2 regions of the Rhizobacter sp. LjRoot28 genome follow, and region 2 is predicted to be linked to the other one. Evidence: riboswitches for the same ligand, from Rfam matches in the RefSeq annotation. Region 2 holds a riboswitch; the other holds the start of a gene.

Region 1 (3,407 bases), 3.3 Mb from region 2:
GCCGAGGCCCGCTCCGCCAAGGGCGACAGCATCGCGGCCGCCACGTGGGCCGCGGACGTCCGGTCGCGGCGCCCGGCACGGTCGAACAGGCTCACCTGCCAGCCGCTGCGCGCGAGCCGCCAAGCCAGGAGGCGGCCGACGAGGCCGGCGCCGGCGATCGCTGCGTGGGTCATCGACCGGGTCCCTTCAGAGGTAGAGCTCGTTGCCACGGGCGCGGAACTCCTGCGCCTTGTCATCGAAGGCCTCCTTCAGCGCCATGATGGGCACCGTGGGACGCTCCGGCGCATTCAGCTTCGCGAAGGCCCGCACTTCCTGCGAGATCTTCATCGAGCAGAACTTCGGGCCGCACATCGAACAGAAGTGCGCGACCTTGGCGTTCTCCTTGGGCAGGGTCTCGTCGTGGTACGCCATCGCGGTGTCCGGATCGATGGCCAGGCGAAACTGATCCTCCCAGCGGAATTCGAAGCGCGCCTTCGAGATGGCGTTGTCCCACATCTGCGCACCCGCGAAGCCCTTGGCCAGGTCGGCGGCATGCGCGGCGATCTTGTAGGCGATCAGGCCCTGCTTCACGTCGTCACGGTTGGGCAGGCCGAGGTGCTCCTTCGGCGTCACGTAGCAGAGCATCGCCGTGCCGTACCAGCCGATGTTCGCCGCACCCATGGCAGACGACAGGTGGTCGTAGCCGGGCGAGATGTCGGTGATGAGGGGCCCGAGCGTGTAGAAGGGCGCCTCGTAGCAGGCGGCCAGCTGCTTGTCGACGTTCTCCTTGACCAGCTGCAGCGGCACGTGGCCGGGGCCCTCGATCATCACCTGCACGTCGTGCTGCCAGGCGATCTGCGTCAGTTCACCCAGCGTGTGCAACTCGGCGAACTGCGCCTCGTCGTTGGCGTCGGCGATGGAGCCGGGGCGCAGCCCGTCGCCCAGCGAGAAGCAGACGTCATAGGCCTTCATGATCTCGCAGATCTCGCCGAAGTGCTCGTAGAGGAAGCTCTCGCGGTGGTGCGCCAGGCACCACTTGGCCATGATGGAGCCGCCCCGGGAGACGATGCCGGTGAGGCGGTCCGCGGTGAGCGGCACATAGGCCAGCCGAACGCCGGCGTGGATGGTGAAGTAGTCGACGCCCTGCTCCGCCTGCTCGATCAGCGTGTCGCGAAAGAGCGGCCAGTCGAGGTCTTCCGCCCGGCCGTTGACCTTCTCGAGCGCCTGGTAGAGCGGCACGGTGCCGATGGGCACCGGCGAGTTGCGCAGGATCCACTCGCGCGTCTCGTGGATGTTGTCGCCGGTGGACAGGTCCATCACCGTGTCGGCGCCCCAGCGGATCGCCCAGACCAGCTTGTCGACCTCCTCCTCGATGCCCGACGTCACGGCGGAGTTGCCGATGTTGGCGTTGACCTTGACCAGGAAGTTGCGCCCGATCGCCATCGGCTCGCTCTCGGGGTGGTTGATGTTGCACGGGATGACGGCGCGCCCGCAGGCCACCTCGTCGCGCACGAACTCCGGCGTGATGTCGTGCACCAGGCGGGCACCGAAGGCATGGCCCCGCTGTGGCTTGCGCTCGGCCGCCAAGCGCTCGCGCAGCTGGGCGCGCACCAGGTTCTCCCGCACCGCCACGAATTCCATCTCGGGCGTGATGAGGCCGCGGCGCGCGTAGTGCATCTGCGAGACATTGGCTCCGGCGCGCGCCCGGCGCGGGCGGGGTGCGTCGGCCATGCGCAGCGACGCCAGCGCCGGATCGTCCAGGCGCGTGCGGCCGAAGGCGCTCGTCAGGCCGCCGAGCAACTCGGTGTCGCCCCGCTCCTCGATCCAGCTTCGGCGAAGCGCCGGCAGGCCGCGCGCGATGTCGATGGTCGCCGCCGGGTCGGTGTACGGGCCCGATGCGTCGTACACGCGCAGCGGCGGATTGGCTTCGCGACGCGTGCCTCCTGCGTCCTGCACCAGCGTGTCGCCCAAGGTGATCTCGCGAAAGGGCACGCGCACGTCCGGGCGCGAGCCGGGCACGTAGACCTTGGCCGAACCAGGGAAGGGCTGGCGCGTGATGCGGCGGGAGATGTCGTCGGTGTCGACGTGCGAAGGGGATTTGGCCATCGGTGACTCCAGTGGTGGGGTGCCTGCCTGGAGACCGGGCGCCAAGGAGCGCCGGGGGCCGAGTGCATTGTTTCCTACGCGGGGGTTATCCCAATCAGGTTCAACGGGTTTGGCGTGATGCGCCATCTCAGCCTCGGATCGAATCGACCCTCGGCACCCCGACAAGCGAGCGGATTCTAATCACATGGCCTGTGGCGCGACAACCCTTTGCGCAAGAGCGGCATCGGGCAACCCGCCTTGACATCCATCGAGGCGGGCAGATACTTAACCTTTCGATTCATCTTTGAAGGAGGCGCCCGATGATGACCGAACCCACCGCCGAACACCGCTGGCTGCAGCAATTCGTGGGCGAATGGACCGCCGAGTCCCGAATGACGAACCCACCCGGCGCCGACGGCGCCCCGGCCGAAGACTCGCGGGCGAAGGCCACCGAGACGGTGCGCGCCATCGGGCCGTTCTGGGTGCAGTTCGAAAGCCATGGTGACTTCCCCGGCTGCCCCGATGCCACGCTGCAGCTGACCCTCGGCTATGACGTGCGCAACAAGCGCTTCGTCGGCACATGGCTCGGCTCGATGATGAGCGAGCTGTGGGTCTACGACATCACCCGAGACGCGTCCGGCAATGTGCTCACGATGGCCGTCGAAGGTCCCTCGATGACGGGCGAGGGCACGACGAACTACCGCGACGTCATCGAGTGGAAAAGCCCCGACCATCGGCGGATGACGTCGTGGTCGGAGGGCGAGAACGGCGAATGGCATTGCTTCATGGAGTGCGACTACCGGCGCGTCCGCTGAGGCGGGACAGTCCAGCCGGGTGCGCAGGATCGGTCCGCGGGTTCACGTTCCTGCGAACCGACCCGCTCCTGCGAGGGGCTCAGGCCGCGGCACTCACTTCCTGACGCAGCGTCTGCGCGGCAGCCACCATCTGCTGCAGGGCTGCGCGGGTTTCGTCCCAGCCGCGGGTCTTGAGTCCGCAGTCGGGGTTGACCCACAGCCGATCGTCCGGAATCACCTCACGCGCCTTGCGCAGCAGCGCCAGCATCTCCTCGGCGCGAGGCACGCGCGGCGAGTGGATGTCATAGACGCCGGGGCCGATCTCGTTCGGGTAGGCGAAGTCGCCAAAACCGTTGAGCAGCTCCATGCGGGACCGTGAGGTCTCGATGGTGATCACGTCGGCATCCATCGCGGCGATGGCCGGCAGGATGTCGTTGAACTCCGAGTAGCACATGTGCGTGTGCACCTGGGTGTCGTCGCGAACGCCACTTGCACACACGCGGAACGCCCGCGCCGCCCAGTCCAGGTAGGCCGGCCAGTCGGCGCGTC
Region 2 (3,407 bases):
CTTTGGTGCCCAGTTCCCATTGCTTGGTCTTTGCCGTGAGGACTTGGCCGCCGTTCGTGTAGTCGCTCTGGCCGACGGCGCCGGGGACCACATACGACTCGGCCCCTTCGCCCCAGCTCAGATAGACATGCTGGCGTGGCCTCCATTCGTAGGAACCGGCGACCCAGGGCGTCGTGATGCCGTCGGCGCTGGGCAACGGGTCCGCGCCATCCGTGCCGACGCTGAAACGGTGCATCCTCGTGTGCCGCAGCCCCAACCAGGTGGTGATGCCGTGGCCCCAGTCGATGGCGTCCGTCGCGAACCACTCGATGGCGTGCTCACGGCTGTCCGTGCCTGGCTCGCCGGCCGTCGGGTCGGCCGGCGTGACGAGGCTGCCGTCGATGTTGCCGGTGCCCACATAGTTGTTCGAACCCGGGTTGGCGTCGACGAGTCGACGGCTGTACTGAACGCCCACGTTCAGCGTGTGACGCAAACCCGCAGCGTCGACCTTGCCCTGCAGGGCCGTTTGGGCAACGTGGGTGCGTCGACGCTCGTTCTCGCTGCGAAAGTCGTAGACGTCGTACTCGCCGTTCGGGCCGTATCGGTCGCAGAAGCCGCCATCCACTCCGCAATTGAAGCCGTACGGGTAGGCCAGCCGATCGTCGGTTTCCAGTTGCTGGCTGCTCAGTTCGCTCAACCAGCTCCACCGGTTTCCGAAGCCTTGCCGAAAGCGCAGCGTGCCTGTGACTCCGTCGAACCTGTTGGGCAGGCTCCATGGCTGGTTGTTGAGGTTGTCGGGGCCCCGCACCGACGGCAGCCGGTCGCCCGTCAGGCTGTGCCCCGGCAGGCTCTTGCCAACTTGTCGTGACCACTCCACTTCGGCCTCCAGGAGCGAATCGGGAGCGATACGCCAGTCGACCGCCAGGGCGGCGAGGCTCGCTTCGAGGTGGTCGTAATGATCGATATCGGGCTTGCGGTTGTCGTAGGCGAAATTGAGGCGGTACCCGAATGCGCCGTCTTGACCTGCACGGTCACTCAGGTCGATGGCAGCGCCGAGATTGCCACGCTCACCCGTGCTCAGGGTGCCCTGGCGAAGGGGCGTTGTGGTCGGGCGCTTGACGATGTAGTTGATGATGCCGCCCGGCGAACTCGTGCCGGACTGGATCCCGCTTGTGCCCTTGAGTATCTCCACCCGCTCCTTGTTGCGCAGCGAGATCACCGTCTCCGCCGAGATCGGCAGGCCCTCACGACGGTAGTTGTGGCGCTGGTCCAGCGTGAAGCCGCGCACCGAGATGTAGTCCCAATAGCCTGGCGAGTTGTAGGCATCGGTGGCCGAGGCCTCGTACACCAGGATGTCGGCGAGCCGCCGCGCCTGCGATTCCTCCAGTTGGTCACGGCCGATCACGGTGGTCTGCATCGGCACCGACACGAGTGGCACGTCGCCGAAGCCGGTGAGTCCGGTGACAGGCACCGGCGCCTGGGCCTTGACGACCAGCGGCTGCAGCGTGGTGGGCGGCGCGGCGGACTGCGCTTGCGCCTGCGCGAGCGTGGTGGCGGTGGTCATGCATGCGAGCGCGATGGCCCGGCGGCGATGCGTGAAACGGGGAGACGGGGAAGAAGCGTGTGCGTGTGCCATCGTGTTGCTCGATCGACGGCAGGGAGCGCGGCACCGGGGCGATGGATCGGCGGAACGAGCCCCTTCGGCAATGGCTTCCCTGCGCGAGGATTACCTCAATCAGGTTCAAAGGGACTCTCTCAGTCGGACCGGCGAACCGGACCAACACCCCCAGCGGAGCTGCGCCAAGCGCAGCAGGGCGGATTATCGCAGAGTGCGATCGCTCATAATCCGCAGCCCTGCCCGGGTGACGAAACTGGTAGACGTAGCCGAACATTCGGCGCTTGCGAAGACATGGACACATCCACGCCCGTGGCAAGCAAGAGCCCAACTTCTTCGATGCGTCCACTACGATTGCGGATTAGTGGACGATTCGCCCGAGGAAAAGAGGCGACGTGTCCATCGGTGAAGTCGACTAACCGGTGTTGAAACAGGTTGCGGGCGTCCGGCTAACGCGCCGAGGTCAACATGGGACGGGAATCCTTTTCCTGGCCGGTGCTGCGCGGCAGCTTGCCCGCTTTGAAAAGAATGGGGAGAGCTCGGTGACCGCAGATGATTATCTTTTCAGCATCTTGGCCAGGGAAAACGTGGACACCTCGGCCACCTCTCCCGTCTGGCGAGCACGCGACGTGCTCATCCCCGTGCTTCGGCAGTGGGGCGGACAGTACCTGCAGGGCGTGAACCCGAGCGGTTCGTTCGCCAAGGGCACGGCGAACAGGAGCGGCACCGACATCGACCTTTTTCTTTCGTTGTCGCCCGACACTCGGGAAACGCTCAAGGACATCTACGAGTCGCTTTTCAACGCGTTGAAAAATCTAGGCCACAACCCACGGCGTCAGAACGTGTCGATAGGTCTACGCATCGGTGGCGCCGACGTCGACCTTGTGCCAGGCAAGCAGCAGACCTTCCTAACGCTTGACCACAGCCTGTACCGGCGCAAAGCTGACACCTGGACAAAGACGAACGTCCGCACGCACGTTGACCATGTGCTGTCCCACAACCGGTTGATGGAGTCACGCATTCTCAAGCTGTGGCGCACCCAGAACGGCTTGAACTGTCCGTCCTTTTGCCTCGAGCTGGCCGTGATCGAGGCGTTGAAGAACACCAGCGGCAGCGGCTTGTCCTCTCGCATCTGGGCCGTACTGCAATACCTGGCGAGCGACTTCGCAACCAGCCGCTTCGTCGACCCAGCGAACGGCAGTAACGTGATCTCTGACGATCTGACCCCGGGTGAGAAAGCGGCCATCAAGTCGACGGCCCAGCGCACACTGCAGGCGAAGACGTGGGCGGAGATCGTCAAATGAGCAACCCGACGTTGCCAACCTTGCTGGAGCACCTACATGGGCAGGTGGAGGCCGAACTCCGGACGGCCCGGCAGGCGCTGAACCATCCGACTGACAAGGGGGATGCGAGCGAAACGGTTTGGATCGAACTGCTCCGCCGGTATCTGCCTAGCCGCTACATTGTCAGCAAGGCCCACGTCGTCGACAGCCAGGGTGCTTTCAGCGACCAGATCGATGTGGTGGTGCATGATCGGCAGTACTCGCCTCTGGTCTTCAGTTTCAAGGAGGCGCTGTTTGTGCCTGCCGAAAGCGTCTATGCAGTCTTCGAGGCGAAACAGGACGCCTCCAGCGAAACCGTGGGCTATGCGCAGAAAAAGGCGGCCAGTGTTCGCTGCTTGCGCCGGACTAGCATGCCGGTCCCAACCGTAGACGGGGTGCGGCCGGCGAAGGACCCAGGGCACATCCTGGCCGGGCTGCTCACCTTGAGCTGCGCTTGGAAGCCGCCTCTAGGCGAGACCTTGGCCGGGCAC

The links. Region 2 has a riboswitch for thiamine pyrophosphate ahead of ACSQ2F_RS07255 (TonB-dependent siderophore receptor). Riboswitches for the same ligand answer to the same signal wherever they lie in the genome.
Region 1: another riboswitch for thiamine pyrophosphate. It lies ahead of thiC (phosphomethylpyrimidine synthase ThiC); the one in region 2 lies ahead of ACSQ2F_RS07255 (TonB-dependent siderophore receptor).

What each region holds. Positions count from the first base shown of each region.
Region 1 is NZ_CAXUQC020000001.1:4,877,411-4,880,817, reverse strand. Features, by position in the region: gene thiO (glycine oxidase ThiO) at 1-173, opposite strand, end outside; gene thiC (phosphomethylpyrimidine synthase ThiC) at 187-2,085, opposite strand; TPP riboswitch at 2,140-2,256, opposite strand; gene ACSQ2F_RS22320 (DUF1579 domain-containing protein) at 2,385-2,879, shown strand; gene metE (5-methyltetrahydropteroyltriglutamate--homocysteine S-methyltransferase) at 2,959-3,407, opposite strand, start outside.
Region 2 is NZ_CAXUQC020000001.1:1,531,120-1,534,526, forward strand. Features, by position in the region: gene ACSQ2F_RS07255 (TonB-dependent siderophore receptor) at 1-1,543, opposite strand, end outside; TPP riboswitch at 1,675-1,777, opposite strand; gene ACSQ2F_RS07260 (nucleotidyltransferase) at 2,020-2,898, shown strand; gene ACSQ2F_RS07265 (DUF6602 domain-containing protein) at 2,895-3,407, shown strand, end outside.